3 regions of the Mesorhizobium sp. WSM4849 genome follow, and region 1 is predicted to be linked to each of the others. Evidence: predicted binding sites of a transcription regulator. Region 1 holds the regulator's gene; each other region holds the start of a gene.
The links. The regulator LexA, encoded in region 1, represses DNA repair genes until DNA is damaged. The targets are predictions, from matches to a motif close to TGTTCNNNNTGTGTTCNG.

Region 1 (6,448 bases):
GCATCGTGCCGCCGGTGTGTTTCGCATACAGCCAGTTGAACAGCGCCGTGCGCGCGCCGCCAATATGCAGGAAGCCGGTGGGCGAGGGGGCGAAACGGGTGATGACCTTGTCGGACATGGAACTCTCAGGCAAGCGCAGGAAACGGATGTGATTGCGCGGACTTTCGCGCGTCGCGCGTTCATGTAGCATAGGAGGTCAAGGGCGCAAGGGGCAGACCCGATGGCTGGACCAGGCCGCGGCGCGGACAAGAGCGAGGGCGCGACCACAAGCGTCAGCGAACGATCGCTGTTTGCCGACGTTCCCCACGCCGAGCCGCTACCCGTTTCGCTGCCTGCGTCGCACCCGGGCATTCAGCCTCTTTCGCCGGACCGGGCCGCGCCAACACCCGGGCATGTCATTCGTTTCCGCCGACAGCTCAGCCATCTTTCACCATCCGGTATCCGCAACAGCGTGGCCTCGGCAGCCGGCCTGGAACTAGACCGCGGCGTCGCCTTCCTGCTGGTGCCGGTTTTTCTGGCATGCGGGGTGATCGTCTATTTTTCGCTTGCCGTCGAACCGGACTTTCCGCAGCCCATTGCCGTCGTGGTCCTCACGGCATTGTGTGCGGCGGTGACACGCTCATGGCGCAAAACGCATCTGTGCTTCATGGCAGCGCTGCTGTGCGCACTCGGGCTACTCGCCGCCAAGGTTGAAACCTGGCGCGTGGCAACGCAGATGCTCGGCTCGGAAATCCAGACCCAGCTCACCGGCCGTGTCGTTAGGCTCGATCAGATGGCGAACGGCCGGATCAGGCTGACCATCGACGTGATGACGACCGCCCGGCCGACACTGCGTTATGCGCCGGAACGTGTCAGGGTTTCGGCACGCAAAATTCCCGCTGAGATGACCGCAGGCTCGGTGGCAACCGGCTATGTGAGGCTTCTGCCTCCGACTGGCCCGGTTAGGCCGGACAGTTATGACTTCTCCTTCGACAGCTATTTCGCCGGTATCGGTGCCAGTGGCTTTTTCCTCGGCAATCCGAAGATCGTCGTTTCCGAAGATGCACCGTTCGCCGCGCGCATTTCTTCCTCGATCGAAAAGGCGCGTGAAACCATCGCCGACCATATCAGGGACAGCATCGGTGGCGCCGAGGGGGAGATTGCCGCCGCGCTGATCGTCGGCGTGCGTGCCGGCATTCCCGAAGAGATAAACGAATCGATGCGGCGCACCGGCATCTACCACATCATCTCGATTTCCGGCCTGCACATGGCGCTTGTCGCCGGCACCATCATGGGATTGCTGCGCGGCGCCTTTGCGCTGGTTCCCGATTTTTCGTCGCGCCGGCCGGTCAAAAAATATGCGGCTGCTGCCGCACTCGTTTCCATCGCTGCCTATCTGATTTTTTCCGGTATCGTGGTCGCGGCTGAACGCAGCTTTATCATGCTGGCGGTAATGCTTGTCGCCGTGCTGTTCGACCGGGCGGCACTCACCTTGCGCAATCTGGCGATTTCGGCCATCGCCGTCATCGTCGTGTCGCCGCACGAGGTGGTCGGCCCAAGCTTCCAGATGTCCTTCGCCGCGACCGCTGCTCTCGTGGGCGCCTATGCCGGCTGGTCCGACTATCGTGCCGACAAGGCCACCGCGCCGCCACAGCGACGGTCAACGATCGCTTTCGTCACGCGAAAACTTGCCGCTGGGACAGGTACCATCGCAATGACCTCCATCATTGCCGGCAGCGCCACCGCACTCTTCGCCATCTGGCACTTCCAGCGCGTCTCGCCGCTCAGCCTGTTCGCCAATCTGGCCGTCATGCCGATCGTCACGGTCGTCATGTTCCTGGCCGTCGTCAGCGCCTTGGCAATGCCGTTCGGCTTCGACGGCCCTTTCCTATACATGATGGGCAAGGGGCTGACGGCCATGATTGCAATATCGGGATGGATCTCCGAGCGGTCGCCGGTCGATGCCGTCGGGCTGATCTCGTTGCAGTCGGTTCTGCTGGTGACGGCCGCCCTAGTCATCGCCACGATGGCAACGACATGGTTGCGGCTTGCGGCACTTCCCTTTGCGCTCGCCGGCCTGCTGACGATTTCCGAGACGCGCACCCCCGACGTGCTGATTTCGGAAGATGCGCATCTGGTGGCGCTGCCGATCGGCGGCGGCGAACTTGCCGTCAACCGGGTGCGCTCGAACGAATTCACCACCGACAACTGGAAACATGCGCTGGTTTCAGCGACCATTGTCGAGCCGGAGACATTCGAAAAAGGAGACGTGCGGTTCGACATCGTCGACCCGGCCGACCTGCCGCCGGGAGCGCCCTTCTACTGCACTGCCGGCCTGTGCCTCGCCCGGCACCAGTCCGGCGCGATCATCGCGCTCGCCGACGACCGCAAAACCGCACCGCCAGCCTGTGCCTTTGCGGATTTGATCGTCATCGATGATGCCACAGCCTATTATAATCCCTGCCGCAATCCGCTGGTTCTCGTCGTCACCAAACGGCAGCTCGCTCGCATGGGCAGTGCCGCCGTCTTTTTCGATCCGCTATCTGCGACGACGCGCGCAGAAATCCGTTTTGCCGTCAGACAGCCCTATAGGCCTTGGCATGAGCAGCGGAGATTTTCGCGCGAGGCGAGGGGCCTGCCGCCATACCGCAGGGCCGAGAAACCCAAAAAGCCTGCCGTTCAGTAACGCCGGATCAGTCCGACGAGCTTGCCTTGCACCTTGACCCTGTCCGGCCCGAAGATGCGCGTCTCATAGGCCGGATTGGCGGCTTCCAGTGCGATCGAGGCACCTTTGCGGCGGAACCGCTTCAGCGTCGCTTCCTCGTCGTCGACCAAGGCGACGATGATCTCGCCAGGCTGGGCGGTGTCGGCGTTGCGGATGATGACCGTGTCGCCGTCGAAAATGCCGGCCTCGATCATCGAGTCACCCTTGACCTCCAGCGCGTAGTGCGTGCCGCCGGTGATCATGTCCGGTGGTACCGAGATCGAATGCGTCTGGTGCTGGATGGCGTCGATCGGCACACCGGCAGCGATGCGGCCCATCACCGGTATGGAGATGGTGGCAACGACGTCGTCGTCATTGCCGGCCGCAGGCATGCGCGAAGGCGCCGGCTTGATCTGTCGTCCGAGGCTGCCCTGCCCAAGGCTGCCCTGAATGACGCTTGGCGAGAATTTGCGCGCCGCATTGAGGCCGGGCGCGATCGAATCGGGCAGGCGCAGCACCTCCAGCGCGCGGGCGCGGTTGGGCAGGCGGCGAATGAAACCGCGCTCCTCCAGTGCAGTGATCAGCCGATGGATCCCCGACTTCGAGGCGAGGTCGAGCGCTTCCTTCATCTCGTCGAACGAGGGCGGAATGCCGCTTTCCTTCAGCCGCTCGTGGATGAACATCAGCAGTTCATGTTGTTTGCGTGTCAGCATCGCGACCCCCAACAGAATCAGAAAAACAAACCCAGAACAAACACTATCTGTTCCAGTTGTGTTCCGCAACCGTTTAAAATTTAATGAATGTGTTGACGTTTTGTTCAGCGTAGCATCAGCACGCTGCACGCGGCGCCCGTCGCGGCTGGGGGAGCGAACGGCTCGCGCACGATCAGCCCGTTGGCGTCGGCCAGCATTTTGAGCATCGAGGAATCCTGGATGCCGAACGGGGTCGCCAGCAGCGTGCCGGCTTCTTCGCTCACCACGGCGCGTACATAGTCCTGCCTGAGATCGTTGGCCGGCATGGCGGCGCCGAGCCGCGCCTGACGCATGTCCTGCCGGAAGGCGCGGCCGCCGAGCCGCGCAAGCATCGGCGTCAGAAAGAGCTGCGTGCAGACCAGGCTCGCCACCGGATTGCCAGGCAGGCCGATGCAGCGGATGTCGCCCAGCCGCCCGAACATCAGCGGCTTGCCGGGCCGCATGGCGATTTTCCAGAAATCGAGCGTCATGCCTTCACCGGTCAGCACGTCATGGACCAGGTCATGGTCGCCGACCGAGGCGCCGCCCAGCGTGACGATGACGTCGGCGCCTGCGTCGACCGCTTGTTTCACCAGCGTGGCGATCGCCTCCTTGCGGTCGGGGGCGATGCCGAGATCGAGCGCGCTGGCGCCGACCGAGCGGGCCGCGGCGGCGACGCCATAGGCATTGGACGAGATGATCTGGTCGGGGCCAAGGTCGCTGCCCGGCGGCAGCAATTCGTCGCCGGTGGCGATGATGGCGACCAACGGCCGTTTCACCACGCTGACCTGCGGGTGGTTGGCCGACGCCGCCAGCGACAATGCCGCCGGATCAAGCGGGCGGCCTTTCTCCAGCAGGACGTCGCCCTTCGAGAAATCGAGCCCGAGGCGGCGGATGTTGCGGCCTTCAACCGTCGACGCGGTCACTTCGATGCTGCCGCCGCCGAGGTCGCGGACATTCTCCTGGATGACGATGGTGTCCGCGCCTGCAGGAAGCGGCGCGCCGGTGAAGATGCGCACGGCCTGCGCCGGGCCGACTGTTCCGGCAAAGCCGCGTCCGGCCGGCGCGATGCCGATCACCGAAAGTCTTGCGGGCACGGACGCGACATCCTCGGCCCGCACGGCATAGCCGTCCATGGCGGACGCGTTGAACGGCGGCTGGGTGCGGAGCGCCAGGAGCGGCTCCGCCAGCACGCGGTCGGCGGCGTCCATCAGGGCGACGCTTTCAGCCTGCAAGGGCGCAGCATCCTCAAGCAGGCGCTCGAGCGCCTCGGCGACCGGAAGCAGTGCCATTATTAGCCTGCCCCCTTGGCATCCGCCTTGTAGTCGCCGGATTTGCCGCCGGTCTTTTCCGCCAGCCTGATGCCCGAGATCACCATGGCGCGGTCGACCGCCTTGGCCATGTCATAGATGGTCAGGCAGGCGACCGAGACGGCGGTCAGCGCTTCCATCTCGACGCCGGTCTTACCGGTGACGCGGGCCAGCGCCGTGACCTTCAGGCCTGGCAGCGTCGCGTCCGGTTCGATGTCAATGGATACCTTGGTCAACAGCAGCGGATGGCAGAGCGGGATCAGCTCATGCGTCCTCTTGGCCGCCATGATGCCGGCGATGCGCGCCGTGCCCAGCACGTCGCCCTTCTTGGCATCGCCGTCGAGAATCATCTTCAGCGTTTCGGGCCGCATCGAGACAAGACCTTCGGCGATTGCCGTGCGCGTCGTCTCCGCCTTGTCGCCGACATCGACCATATTGGCTTCCCCTTTCGCGCCAAGATGGGTGAGGGCGGCCGTCATCGTCAGGTCACCTTAGCGCGACGTGCGTCCGTCTGGACGCGCAAAGCACGCTCTAACACTTTGAATCTATGCATCGTGCTCTCCGAAAATCGATTCCGATTTTCGGGCCGATGCAATGGCGGGCGCATTGCCCGTCAAAAGCAGGCGCGTCGCAGTGGCCACGTCCTGTTGCCGCATCAGGCTCTCGCCGACGAGGAACGTACCGATGTCGCTCCGTTGCAGCCTGCGGCAGTCTTCGTGCGAGAAAATACCGCTCTCGCTGACCAGCAGGCGGTCTGCCGGCATCATCGTCGCGAGCCGCTCCGAGGTCTCGATGCTGGTTTCGAACGTCCGGAGATTGCGGTTGTTGATGCCGATCAGCCGCGATGACAGTTTCAGCGCGCGTTCCGTCTCAGCCTCGTCATGCACTTCGACCAGCGCGTCCATGCCGAGTTCGAACGCCGTCGTTTCGAGTTCCCTGGCCACGGCGTCATCGACGCTCGCCATGATGATCAGGATGGCGTCAGCGCCCCACGCACGGGCTTCGAACACCTGATAAGGCTCGAACAGAAAATCCTTGCGCAAAGCGGGCAATGTCACGGCGTTGCGCGCATCGGTGAGGAATTCAGGCGCACCCTGGAAGGACGGCGCGTCGGTCAGCACCGAAAGGCAGGCGGCGCCACCTTTCGCATAGGCCCTGGCCAGTGCCGGCGGATCGAAATCGGCACGGATCAGGCCCTTGGACGGGCTCGCCTTCTTGATCTCGGCGATCAGCGCGAAGCTGCCGGATTTGCGCCTGGCTTCAAGAGCCGAGAGAAAGCCGCGCGCTGCGTCGGTGTCCTTCGCCCGCGCCTTGACCTCGGCAAGCGGCACGCGCGCCTTCGCCGCGGCGATCTCGTCGCGCTTGTAGGCTTCGATCTTGCGCAGGATATCAGACACGGCTCTATCCGTTCGAAATCTCGACCAGCCGATCGAGCACTTTCAGCGCCCGGCCACTGTCGATGGCTTGCGCCGCCGTCGCCATGCCGTCGGCAAGCGTCGTCGCCTTGCCCGCCACCACCAGCCCCGCGCCGGCGTTCATCAGCACCGTATCACGAAAGGCGCCGGCAGCGCCGCCCAGCATGTCGCGCAGCGCCTGGGCGTTGTAGGCGGCATCGCCGCCGCGCAACTCGTCCTTGGTGTGCCGCTTCAGCCCAACCGCTTCCGGTGTCAGCGTAAAGGTGCGGATCTCGCCGCCGACCAGTTCGGCCACTTGGGTTTCACCGG
Region 2 (6,448 bases), on a different contig from region 1:
GCAGATCCCGGTCGGCCGCCTCGGCGAGCCGGAAGAGATCGCACGCTGCGTCGTCTTCCTCGCTTCCGACGATGCCGGTTTCATCACTGGCTCGACCATCTCCGCCAATGGCGGCCAGTACATCACCTGAGGCGGCGGAACCGGATAGTAGCGGCTGTCAGGCGACAAGCTTCAGCCCTGGTCCGGCTGCAGGCTCGGTCTTGGCGATCGGACCCGGCTCGCGCGAAGGGGCCGGCAGGCGGGCAAGCGGCGCCCGGCTGAGGCCTGACAGTTTCAAGGCGATGCGACGCTTCAGGAATGGATTGAGGTTCAGCGCCGAAAGCACGAGATTGCGGGCGAACCGCTTCACCGAATTGCGGGTAAGCGCCATCCCGGTCATCGTGGCAGCCAGTTCAAGCACCTCTTGGGCCGCCGGGCGGCGCAGCGCTTCGTAAAGGTCGAGCTCCGCTTCCGGACGCACGCCTTTCACCACGTCGCCAAGCAACTGGCCAAGCACGACCGCGTCGATGATGCCGGTGTTCATGCCTTGCCCTCCCGCCGGGCTGTGCACGTGCGCGGCATCACCCATGAGGAACAACCGGTCCTTGCGGTACGAGCGGACCAGGCGGTGATGCACACGAAAACGCGAGCTCCACGACAGGTCGAGCACCCGGGTTCTTTTCTTGGTCGGTCCGCGGCTGTCGAGCAGCGCCTGGATGTCGGCGATCTCGGGCTTTTCCGGTGCGTCATCCATTGTCGCGACGACCCGGTACGATCCGTCCGGAAGCGGCGCCACCACCACCAGCCCGGCCGGTGCAAAGAACAGCGACACTTCCGTCGGCCCAACCGGCCAGTCGAGACGAACATCGGCGAGTACGAACGAAGCGTCATAGGCCGCGCCGTCGAACTCGATGCCGGTCGACCTGCGCACCAGGCTTTGCATGCCGTCGGCACCAACGACATAGCGTGCCGATATCAGTTTCTCGCGGCCGTTCTCGACCACCGTCACGCGCGCGCCGTCAGCATCCTGAACGACCGCCTTGGCCTCGACCATGCGGTGAATCACACCGCCCAGGGCTGCGATCCGTTCGGCGAACACCTGCTCGGTCAGGTTCTGAGGCAGCATCATCAAATAGGGATGCCTTGACGGAAGCTTGCCGAAATCAAGCGTGAGCTGCGCCCGATTGCGGTCGCGGATGGCGAAATTCTGCAGCTTCAGGGCAAGTTCGCTCAGCCGCTGCGTGACGCCGAGAGGCTCCAGCGTTTCCAGCGTCTGCGAGTGGATGACGCCAGCCCGCGAGGTCTGAAGGCCCTGCGCCAGCCTGTCGATCAGAACATGATCGACACCGGCCTGGTGCAGCACGATGGACAGCGCCATGCCGGTCGGGCCGGCGCCAATGATCAGGACTTCCGTTGTATCGGGCAACATTTTTTCTCTCCATTTGTCAACGATCGTTGACTTTCTAGTCGAAGCTATTGCATTTGTCAACGGCCGTTGGCATATGAATTTTCATGACCGAGAATCAGCCGAAGAAACCCAGCAAGTCGGACCGCACGCGCGCCCAAATCCTCGAGGCCGCGAGGCTCCTGTTCGCCGAGCGCGGCTATGACGGCGCCTCCATCCGCGACGTCGCGGCGCATGCCTCGATCGATCCGGCCATGGTGATCCGCTATTTCCGCAGCAAGGACGAGCTGTTCGCCAGGGCGGCGGTCGTCGACCTGCAATTGCCGGCACTTCGGGTGATCGACCGAAACACCATCGGTGAAACGCTGATCAGGCGTTTTCTCGAAATCTGGGAGGGCGCGGCCAGCGGTCCTGGCATGGCAATTCTGCTGCGTTCGGCGACGTCGAACGAATTCGCCGCCGAAAAGCTGCGTGACGTATTTGGCAACCAGGTCAGGCCGGTGGTTGCGGCGGTCGCTGATCCCGCCGACGCGGGTCGACGTGCCGGGCTCGTTTCGAGCCAGTTGCTGGGTTTGGCGATGTGCCGATACCTGCTGCGGCTTCCGCCCGTCGTCGCCCTGTCCCACGATGAAATCATTCAGAACGTCGGCCCTACCTTGCAGCGCTATGCCGTGGGAGAGGACGTTTCTTGAACCTGGAGTCTGGTCTGGTCCTCGTGCGCGACTGCGCCGACCGACGGACGTTGACACCGATTTGTGCCGAAGCGGCACGCAAAAGTTAACGGCGGCCGCACAGCCTGTGCAAAACCCTGTTCCTCGCCTGTGGATAACAGGTGGAAAACCTGTTCACGACACAACATATTGGGGTGAACAAACCGGGAAACACCCGCCAGCGCTGATTCGTCGCCGTTTCGTTCCGGCTTTGACCGGAAGGTTAACGACAAAGGCTGAAAACATCCCTCAAACCGTAAAGGCGCGTTAGGAAAGATCAATAATTTCATAATGTTGGGTGATGCCCGCCGGCCTGCGCCGATCGTTTACCGGCAACTGTTAAGGAGGACGTCCGCCCTGCATGAATCGGGCCAGTTCGGCGATTCAGCATGTGGTGAGACTCGTCGGCAAAAAGTCCAGATGTAGCCGTGAACAAAACCTGAATCAGCAAGAGTCAGCGATTCGTAGCTGATTCGTTCCAGACTCGTTCCAACTGTTAATCAGGACCGGTTGACAACACCAGACGAGAGCCTTCGAGCTGCAGTCGGAACATTCCGCTTTCGCTTCGCACTCGAAATCCCTATGTGTCGGCTGTCACACGCGCCGCCACGGGGCGCGCTCCCGACAACGCGAAGAAGAGAGCCTGATTTCCAGGTCGATGAACATCCCGCCGAAACATATTGAGCCGCTGATCCTCTCGGGCCGCGACGTGACTGCCGTGCTCGGGCCGACCAACACCGGTAAGACCCATCTCGCCATCGAGCGCATGGTGGCGCATGAAAGCGGCATCATCGGCCTGCCGCTCAGGTTGCTCGCCCGCGAGGTTTATTCACGCGTCTGCGAGAAGGTCGGCGCTCACAAGGTGGCGCTCATCACCGGCGAGGAGAAGATCCAGCCCGACGGTGCCAGATATTCGGTCTGTACCGTCGAAGCCATGCCGCGCGAGACCAACGCCGCCTTCGTCGCCATCGACGAGGTGCAGCTGGCCGGCGATCTCGAGCGCGGCCACATCTTCACCGACCGTATCCTGCATCTGCGCGGCCGCCAGGAGACATTGCTGCTCGGCGCAGCCACCATGCACGGCATCCTCCAGCGTCTGCTGAAGGGCGTGTCGGTGGTGACCCGGCCACGGCTGTCGCATCTCGCCTATGCCGGCTCGAAGAAGCTGACCCGCCTGCCGCGACGCACGGCGATCGTCGCCTTTTCCGCCGACGAGGTCTATGCGATTGCCGAACTGATCCGCCGCCAGCAAGGGGGTGCGGCCGTCGTGCTCGGCGCGCTATCACCCCGCACTCGCAACGCGCAGGTGGAGCTGTTCCAATCGGGTGATGTCGATTACCTGGTCGCCACCGATGCGATCGGCATGGGCCTGAACCTCGATCTCGATCATGTCGCCTTCGCTCAAAACCGTAAATTCGATGGCTACCAGTATCGCAACCTGACGGCGGCCGAGCTCGGCCAGATCGCCGGCCGCGCCGGCCGGCACTTGCGCGACGGCACTTTCGGCGTCACCGGCCAGGTCGATCCGCTCGACGAAGATCTGGTCAAGAAGATCGAAGGGCATGAGTTCGACCCGGTGAAAGTGCTGCAATGGCGCACCGCGCATTTCGATTTCGCCAGCCTCGATGCGCTGAAGCGCTCCACCGAGACCAACGCGCCGGTCGAAGGCCTGACGCGTGCGCTACCGGCTGTGGATGCGCAGGCGCTCGAGCATTTGTCCCGCGACGAGGATATCCGGGCCTTGGCCACCAACGCCAAGCGCGTGGCGCTGTTGTGGGAGGCCTGCGCCCTTCCCGACTACAGGAAGATCGCGCCTGCCCAGCATGCCGACCTGATCGCCTCGATCTACATGGACCTTGCCAGGCATGGCCATGTCGACGAGAATTACATGGCCGAGCAGGTGCGCCGTGCCGACACCACCGAGGGCGACATCGACACGCTGTCGCACCGGATCGCCCAGATCCGCACCTGGACATTCGTCTCCAACCGGCCCGGCTGGCTGGCCGATCAGGCACACTGGCAGGAAAAGACGCGCGAAATCGAAGACAGATTGTCGGATGCGCTGCATGAGCGGTTGACGAAACGCTTCGTAGACCGCAGGACTTCCGTCCTCATGCGGCGCCTTAGAGAAAATACCATGCCTGAAGCCGAAATTAGCCCAACCGGAACTGTCCTCGTCGAAGGCCATCATGTCGGCGAGTTGCAAGGGTTCCGCTTCACCGCCGACCAGAGCGCCGGCGGCGAGGACGCCAAGGCAGTGCGCACAGCAGCCCAGAAGGCGCTTGCAGCCGAATTCGAGGCGCGGGCCGAACGCTTCGGCGCCTCGGCCAATGGCGACATCGCGCTCGGCTCCGACGGCACGCTGCGCTGGATCGGCGCGCCGATCGGCACGCTGGTCGCAGGCGACGAGCCGTTGAAGCCGCGCCTTGTGCTGCTGGCCGACGAGCAGCTCACCGGACCAGCCCGCGACAAGGTCGCGGCGCGCGCCGAGCGCTTCGTCAATTTCCAGATCGAGTCCTTGCTGAAGCCGCTGGTCGACCTCAAGAACGCCGAGCAGATCACCGGCATCGGCCGCGGCATTGCCTTCCAGCTCGTCGAGCATTTCGGCCTCATCAACCGCCGCGACATCGCCCAGGAGATGAAGTCGCTCGACCAGGAAGGCCGCGCCGCCCTTCGCCGGCTCGGCGTGCGCTTCGGCGCCTACCACGTCTTCGCGCCCGCGCTGATCAAGCCGGCCCCGGCCGGACTGGTGACGCTGTTGTGGGCGCTGCAGAACGACGGCAAGGACAAGCCCGGCTTTGGCGATGTGGTCCACGCGCTGGCCTCCGGCCGCACCTCGGTGGTCATCGATCCCACGTTCGACAAGGCCTTCTACAAACTGGCCGGCTACCGCAATCTCGGCCGTCGCGCGGTGCGCGTCGACATCCTTGAACGGTTGGCCGACCTGATCCGGCCCGCAACCAACTGGAAGCCGGGCCTCGGTCAGCGGCCCGACGGCGCCTATGACGGTCAGTCTTTCATGGTGACGCCGCCGATGATGTCGATCCTCGGCGCTACGGCCGACGACATGGAAGAGATTTTGAAAGGCCTCGGCTACCGAGCGGAGCCGAAGCCGGCAGTCGAGGTGAGGGCGCGGCTCGAGGCACAGAACAATGCCGCGCGTGAAGCCGCCGCGGCCAAGCAGGAGGCGGAAGAAGCTGCGCGAGCCGAGCAGGCCAAGGCAGCGGACGCCGCGGTTGCGGACGCAGCCGCCGAGGCGCCGGCCGAGAGTTCGGAGCCGGATGCAGTGGCAGAGACCACAGCCGAAGCGCCCGCGGAAACCACCACCGAAGCGGAGCCTGTCGCAGAAGCTCAGCTGGAAGCGCCGGCTGAGTTCACGCAAGAGGAACTGCCTGCAGCCGAAGCCGCAGCTGAAATGCCTGCGGTACCCGCGGCTCAGCCAGAGGCAGAACCCGAAGCCACCGAGATTGCGGTCGCACCTGCAGAGCCGGCTCCCGAAGCCTCGCCTGCGACGGGCGCAGTGTCGGCCGAACCTGCCGCGGCGGCGGCAGCCGCCACCGGCGAGGCTGCTCCAGAGGCCGAGAAAGAGGCCGAAGAACCAAAACCCATCCTGTTGTGGCGGCAGGGCCGCTTCGACCAGCGTCCGCGCCACCGCCACCACGACAGCCGGCCCCGTGACAGGGACAATCGCCCGCGCAACGGGCAAGCCGCCCGCGATGGCCGTGGCGACGCACCGGCAGATGCCACCGGCGGACAACCGGCCGGCGCTCCAGGCAGCCGGCCCCCCCATCAAGGACGCCGCGACGGCGACGGCGCCGGCAAGCCGCGCTTCGACCGCAGCAAGTTCAAGCCCAAGCCTCAGGGTGAGGCAGGGGAACGGCGCGACGGCAAGCCGCAGGGCGAGCGTCCCGATCGTCGCGAAAGCCGGCCGGACTGGAAGGGCGGCAGGCAGGACGGCAAGGGTGGCGCACCAGGTGGAAAGCCCGCGTTCCAGCCTAAGCCTCGCGAGGAGCGTCCCGTGCGCTTCGACCCGGATTCTCCATTCGCCAAGCTCGCCGCGTTGCGCGACCAGCTGAAGAAGTAAGTTCGCTCGCTCCGATGGTCGCCGAAGGCCGCCAGCGCATCGATAAATGGCTGTTCTTTTCGCGTGCGGTGAAATCGCGCTCGCTGGCAGCGAAGCTGGTGGTGGCCGGACGCGTCCGCATCAATCGCGACAAAGCAGCGCAGGCCTCCGATCTGGTCCGGGCCGGCGACGTCCTGACCATCACTCTCGAGCGGCGCATCTTCGTCTGGAAGGTGCTCCGCACGGGAAGCCGGCGCGGCCCTGCCGAAGAAGCGCGCATGCTCTACGAGG
Region 3 (6,448 bases), on a different contig from region 1:
GGAAAAGTCGAAGCGCAGCCGTTCCGGCGCGACCAGTGAGCCCTTTTGCGCGACATGGGTGCCGAGCACCTCGCGCAGCGCCTCGTGGACAAGGTGGGTCGCCGAATGGTTGGAGCGCAGCCGCGTGCGCCTGATATGGTCGACCTTTACCTCGACCGCTTCATCCGTCTTGACGGCGCCATTGGTAACCTTGCCAAAATGCACGAACAGGCCGTCGCCCTTCTTCTGCGTGTCGGTCACCTCGATGACAAAACCTTCGCCCGAAATCACGCCGGTGTCGCCCATCTGGCCGCCGGACTCGCCATAGAACGGCGTCTGGTTGACGACGACGCCGACAGTTTCGCCGGCAACGGCGCTCTCCACCGCAACGCCATTCCTGACCAGCGCCTGAACGATGCCTTCCGCTTGCTCGGTGTCGTAGCCCAGAAACTCGGTCGCGCCCGCCTTCTCGCGCACCGCGAACCAGACGGTCTCGGTGGCCGCGTCGCCAGAGCCGGCCCAGCTCTTGCGCGCCTCGGCCTTCTGCCGCTCCATCGCAGCATTGAAGCCGTCGAGATCGACCGAAACGCCGCGCGGGCGCAGGGCGTCCTGGGTGAGATCGAGCGGGAAGCCGTAGGTGTCGTAGAGCTTGAACGCCGTCTCGCCGTCGAGCCGGTCGCCGCTGCCCAGCGTCTCGGTTGCATCGGCAAGCAGGCCGAGGCCGCGCGCCAGCGTCTTGCGGAAGCGCGTTTCCTCGAGCTTCAGCGTCTCAGTGATCAGCGGCTGGCCGCGCACCAGTTCGGGATAGGCCTGGCCCATCTCGCGCACCAGCGCCGGCACCAGCCGCCACATCAACGGATCACCGGCGCCCAAAAGCTGCGCATGACGCATGGCGCGGCGCATGATGCGACGCAGTACGTAGCCGCGGCCCTCGTTCGACGGCAGCACCCCGTCAGCGATGAGGAAGCTCGAGGCGCGCAGATGATCGGCAATGACGCGGTGGCTCGCCCGGTTCTTGCCTTCCGCCTTGACGCCGGTCGCCTCTTCCGAGGCTCGGATCAGCGCCTTGAACAGGTCGATGTCGTAATTGTCGTGCTCGCCCTGCAGGACGGCGGCGATGCGCTCCAAACCCATGCCGGTATCGATCGACGGGCGCGGCAGTTCGATCCGCTCCGCCTTCGTCACCTGCTCGAACTGCATGAAGACGAGGTTCCAGATCTCGATGAAACGGTCGCCGTCCTCATCCGGGCTGCCGGGCGGGCCGCCCGGAATGTCGGCGCCATGGTCGTAGAAGATTTCCGAGCACGGACCGCAGGGACCGGTATCGCCCATCGCCCAGAAATTGTCGCTGGTGGCGATGCGGATGATCCTGTCCTCCGGCAGCCCGGCGATCTTCTTCCAGAAGCCCGCGGCCGCGTCGTCGGTATGGTAGACGGTCACCAGAAGCCTATCCTTGGCGATGCCGAACTCGCGGGTGATCAGGTTCCAGGCGAGCTCGATGGCGCGCTCCTTGAAATAATCGCCGAAGGAGAAATTGCCGAGCATCTCGAAGAAGGTGTGGTGACGGGCAGTGTAGCCGACATTGTCGAGATCGTTGTGCTTGCCGCCGGCGCGCACGCATTTCTGCGAGGTCGTGGCGCGCGAATAGGGACGGGTTTCAAACCCGGTGAAGACGTTCTTGAACTGCACCATGCCGGCGTTGGTGAACATCAGCGTTGGGTCGTTGCGCGGCACCAGGGGGCTCGACGCCACGACCTCGTGACCTTCTTTGCGGAAATAGTCGAGAAATGCCGACCTGATCTCGTTGACGCCACTCATGAATACTGCCTTTTCGAGAGAACCGCCGATTGCCGGCGGAAAACAGACATGGCCTTTTAGCGGTCGCACCGCACCCTGTCCAGAAACACGGAATTGCTCCAAATCGTAGCCTTGGCCGGCTGTTCTGAATGGCCAGAGCCACCGCCAAAAACGCAAACCGCCGGCCCAAGGCCGGCGGCATGAACACATCGATACACAATTCGGGATACGTGAACTCAAACGGATATTCTGGCTGGCACAGCCTGCATCCTACATCGCGCCCGCTTCGTCCTCGAAACCGTCGTCTCCGCCTTCGGAACCACCATTCTCGAGGAATTTCTCGGCGATAAGTCCGGCATTCTGCCTCAGTGCCAGCTCGATTTCGCGCGCCGTGTCGGGATTGTCGCGCAGGAACAGTTTTGCATTCTCGCGGCCCTGGCCGAGACGCTGCGAATTGTAGGAGAACCAGGCGCCCGACTTCTCGACCACGCCGGCCTTGACGCCGAGGTCGACCAACTCGCCGGTCTTGGAGACGCCCTCGCCATACATGATGTCGAATTCGACCACCTTGAAGGGCGGTGCCAGCTTGTTCTTGACCACCTTGACGCGGGTCTGGTTGCCGACGACCTCGTCGCGGTCCTTGACCGAGCCGATACGGCGAATGTCGAGGCGCACCGAAGCATAGAATTTCAGCGCGTTGCCGCCGGTCGTGGTCTCGGGCGAACCGAACATGACACCGATCTTCATGCGGATCTGGTTGATGAAGATGACCATGGTGTTGGAGCGCGAGATCGAGGCGGTCAGCTTGCGCAGCGCCTGGCTCATCAGGCGGGCCTGCAGGCCCGGCAGCGAATCGCCCATTTCGCCCTCGATTTCGGCGCGCGGCGTCAGCGCCGCGACCGAATCGACCACCAGCACGTCGATGGCGCCGGAACGCACCAGCGTGTCGCAGATCTCCAGCGCCTGCTCGCCAGTGTCGGGCTGCGAAATCAGCAGGTTTTCGAGATCGACGCCGAGCTTGCGGGCATAGACCGGGTCGAGCGCATGCTCAGCATCGACGAAGGCGCAGATGCCGCCCTTCTTCTGGGCCTCCGCCACCGTGTGCAGCGCCAGCGTCGTCTTGCCCGAGCTTTCCGGCCCGTAGATCTCGACGATGCGGCCGCGCGGCAGGCCGCCGACGCCAAGCGCGATGTCGAGGCCAAGCGAACCGGTCGGCACCGTTTCGATCTCGACGACCTGCTCGTTTGCGCCGAGCCGCATGATCGAGCCCTTGCCGAAGGCACGCTCGATTTGCGACAGCGCCGCATCCAGAGCCTTTGATTTGTCCACTGCTTTGTCCTCTACAAGCCGCAAAGAATTCTGAGCCATGATACATCACCCCTTGGTCGTCAATGAAGGCCGGACAATCCGTAATCCTTATTAATTTGTACCTTTTTTGTTCTCATCTGGCAAGGGGAGACAAGCGATTGAACAACAAAGGATATCTGTATTTGTTCTTTTTTTGTTTCGTGTTTTCACCCCAAGATGGTTCCCGCTTCCTCCGTGGGATCGTGCTGGCATCTCCCGAATCGCGCCTCCGGTTGCCCGGTTCCGCCGGACGACCTAGTCTCCGCCCGGCAACAGCAAAGGTCATCTCGCCGGCATGATGAAGTCGCCGACAATCCTGGCCGTAGGCGGCGCCTATATAGATCGGCGCGGCCAGGTTTCGGGCACTTTCGTGCCGGCGGCGTCGAATCCCGGCACGATGCGCGAGGCTGTCGGCGGTGCCGTCTTCAATGCGCTGCGCAGCGCCGTGCGCCGCGGCGTCTCCGGTTCGCTGCTTTCGGTGCGCGGCGGTGATGTTCTGGCCGATACGGTCTCGCGCGCCATCACTGCGGCCGGCATTGCCGACCTGTCCGTGGTGTTCCTCGATCGCACGACGCCGAGCAACACGGTGCTGATTGACGGCGACGGCGCACTGATCGTCGGCCTTGCCGACATGGCGCTCTACGACCTGGCGCTTCCCAAGCAGATCCGCCGTGCCAAGGTGCGCGAGGCGATCAGCACCGCCGATGCGGTCCTGTGCGACGCCAACCTGCCGTCGACGGCACTGGAGCGGCTGGTGGCGCTTGCCGCCGGCAAGCCGGTCTTCGGCCTCGCCGTCTCACCAGACAAGGCGGTGCGGCTCGCGCCGGTGCTTGGCAGCCTGGCGATGGTCTTCATGGACCGGCGCGAGGCCATTGCACTCGCCGATATCGGTATCGACACGGCGGAGCGAGATATCATCGACTGCCTGAGGCGCGCGGGCCTCAAAGGCAGCGTGGTGACGGCGGATGACGGTCCGGTGCTGGGTTTCGACGAAGCCGGCGCATTCTCGATCCTGCCGCCGAAAAAAGTCGCGGACGGCGGCGCCGATGCGCTGGCGGGCGCAACGGTCGCCGCCCTGCTGCGCGGCCTGACGCTGCGCGCGGCGCTGCGCGACGGCGTTGCCGCGGCAATGCTCGCGATCGAAAGTGCCGGGCTTGTGCCGGTCTTAACGGCGGCAGACTTTGCCGACGCGCTGGCCCTTGTGCCCGAGCCGCAGAAAATTGGCATGAGCTGATGACCAGTGGAGAGGCAGCCTATTTGCCGGCACGCAGCCCCGCTTCATAGGCCCGGCGTGCCCAGACCGCCATCTCATCCGGATCGTCGAACGCGCTGTCGGGAAGGCTCCAGTACGGCATCGACACCAGCTTGCCGTGCCGCGACCCCGTATAGGTCCATTGCCGACAGCCGGCCGCCTCGAATTCGGGCGCGCTTTCCGCGTCGGCCTTCAGCATCAATTCGCCACGCACCACGATGGCGACGATAACGCCGTCAAAATAGATGCCCTTGCCACCGAACATCTTGCGAATGCTGACCGGGCCGAGGCCTTCGAAAAGTTCGGCAATGCGTTCATTGTCCATGCCGCGATCATGTCATCCGGATTTCCCCTTGTCATCGCCGCAACCGGCACCATCCTGACAAGTTGAAAGCCAACTTCGTCGGAGTTTTTTTCATGCCGCTTCTGCTCAAAGGGTCCTGCCGGTGCAATGCTGTCCGCTTCGAGGTGGAAAGCCACACGCCGGTGCCGTTCATGCTCTGCTACTGCTCGATCTGCCGCAAGCAGCAGGGCGGCGGTGGCTTTGCCATCAATCTCGGCGCCGATTACGAGACGCTCAAAATCAAGGGCAAGCGCAATCTCGGCATCTATCAGGCCGAGATCGAGGACGACGAGCATCCGCAATGCGAGATCTCGTCAGGCGAGCGGAATTTCTGCAGGAAATGCGGATCGGCACTGTGGCTCTACGATCCGACCTGGCCGGAGCTGGTCCATCCCTTCGCCTCGGCGATCGACACAGACCTGCCGAAACCACCTGAAAAGGTGCACCTCATGCTGAAATACAAGGCGAACTGGGTCGTGCCCGAAATCGGCAAGCGCGACAAGGTGTTCGATGTCTATCCCGAGGAATCGATCGCAGACTGGCACAAGCGGACGGGAATGTGGGTGGATTAGGTCCTTCTCCCCGTTTACGGGGAGAAGATGCCGGCAGGCAGATGAGGGGCGGCGCAAACATCACCGAGGCCGGCTCTGCCCCTCATCCGGCCCTTCGGGCCACCTTCTCCCCGTAAACAGGGAGAAGGGAAGATCAGGCCGAAGCGCGCGCCTCGGCCAGCGCCTTCAGATCGGCCGGCTTCAGTTCGACCGATTCGCCGCAGCCGCAGGCCGAGCTCTGGTTCGGGTTGCGGAAGGTGAAGCCGGTGCGCAGCGTCGTCTGCTCGAAATCCATCTCGGTGCCGAACAGGAAAAGCGCTGCCTCAGGTGCGACATAGACATGAGCGCCGTCGCGCTCGATATGATCGTCCTTGGTGTTGGGCTCGGTCACCAGGTCGACCGTATATTCCATGCCGGCGCAGCCGCCCTTCTTGATGCCAAGGCGAATGCCGTGCGCATTCTCACGAGTCGCGACGATCTCGCGTACCCGGTCGGCAGCCTTTTCGGTCATCGTGATGACGGCGAAGCGTCCCATTTTTTTCTCCATTACGTGCAGGTTCAAGGCCTGCCGAATGATTCCTCACCTAAAATGGTGAAATTCTCTGCCTGGCGCAAGTGCGCCCATTAATACCAGCCAACCGCCACCTGAGCCTCTTCCGACATGCGGTCGGGCGACCAGGGCGGATCGAACGTCATGTTGACCTCGACGCCGGACACGCCTTCGACGGCGCCGACGGCGTTTTCCACCCAGCCGGGCATTTCGCCGGCCACCGGGCAGCCGGGCGCGGTCAGCGTCATGTCGATCTTGACCGAGCGGTCGTCCTCGATGTCGATCTTGTAAATTAGGCCAAGCTCGTAGATGTCGGCCGGGATTTCCGGATCGTAGACCGTCTTCAGCGCCGAGACGATGTCGTCGGTCAGCCGCGCCAGCTCGTCGGCGGGAATGGCCGAGGCGGAAACCAGACTGCGGACAGTCGTTTCCGAAGTGGTCTCAGCGGTGCGGCCTGCATCATCCATGATCGTCATCCGAAGAACTTTCGCGCTTTTTCGAGCGCATCGGCCAAAGCGTCGACTTCGGCCCTGGTATTATACATGCCGAACGATGCCCTGCATGTGGAGGTTACGCCGAAGCGTTTCAACAGCGGCTGCGCGCAGTGCGTGCCGGCGCGGACGGCGACG

Region 2: the regulator LexA is predicted to act here: its motif matches at 2,569-2,586, upstream of AC0L3L_RS18340 (helicase-related protein).
Region 3: the regulator LexA is predicted to act here: its motif matches at 3,268-3,285, upstream of recA (recombinase RecA).

The regions. Positions count from the first base shown of each region.
Region 1 is NZ_JBVVPW010000008.1:230,924-237,371, reverse strand. Features, by position in the region: gene gltX (glutamate--tRNA ligase) at 1-118, opposite strand, end outside; gene AC0L3L_RS11470 (ComEC/Rec2 family competence protein) at 221-2,665, shown strand; gene lexA (transcriptional repressor LexA) at 2,659-3,396, opposite strand; gene AC0L3L_RS11460 (molybdopterin molybdotransferase MoeA) at 3,501-4,706, opposite strand; gene moaC (cyclic pyranopterin monophosphate synthase MoaC) at 4,709-5,203, opposite strand; gene trpC (indole-3-glycerol phosphate synthase TrpC) at 5,270-6,121, opposite strand; gene trpD (anthranilate phosphoribosyltransferase) at 6,126-6,448, opposite strand, start outside.
Region 2 is NZ_JBVVPW010000015.1:12,103-18,550, forward strand. Features, by position in the region: gene phbB (acetoacetyl-CoA reductase) at 1-130, shown strand, start outside; gene AC0L3L_RS18330 (FAD-dependent oxidoreductase) at 158-1,408, opposite strand; gene AC0L3L_RS18335 (TetR/AcrR family transcriptional regulator) at 1,492-2,076, shown strand; gene AC0L3L_RS18340 (helicase-related protein) at 2,753-6,178, shown strand; gene AC0L3L_RS18345 (RNA-binding S4 domain-containing protein) at 6,193-6,448, shown strand, end outside.
Region 3 is NZ_JBVVPW010000009.1:94,932-101,379, reverse strand. Features, by position in the region: gene alaS (alanine--tRNA ligase) at 1-1,797, opposite strand, end outside; gene recA (recombinase RecA) at 2,047-3,144, opposite strand; gene AC0L3L_RS12050 (carbohydrate kinase family protein) at 3,419-4,357, shown strand; gene AC0L3L_RS12045 (TfoX/Sxy family protein) at 4,377-4,700, opposite strand; gene AC0L3L_RS12040 (GFA family protein) at 4,793-5,290, shown strand; gene sufA (Fe-S cluster assembly scaffold SufA) at 5,424-5,804, opposite strand; gene AC0L3L_RS12030 (SUF system Fe-S cluster assembly protein) at 5,894-6,286, opposite strand; gene AC0L3L_RS12025 (cysteine desulfurase) at 6,292-6,448, opposite strand, start outside.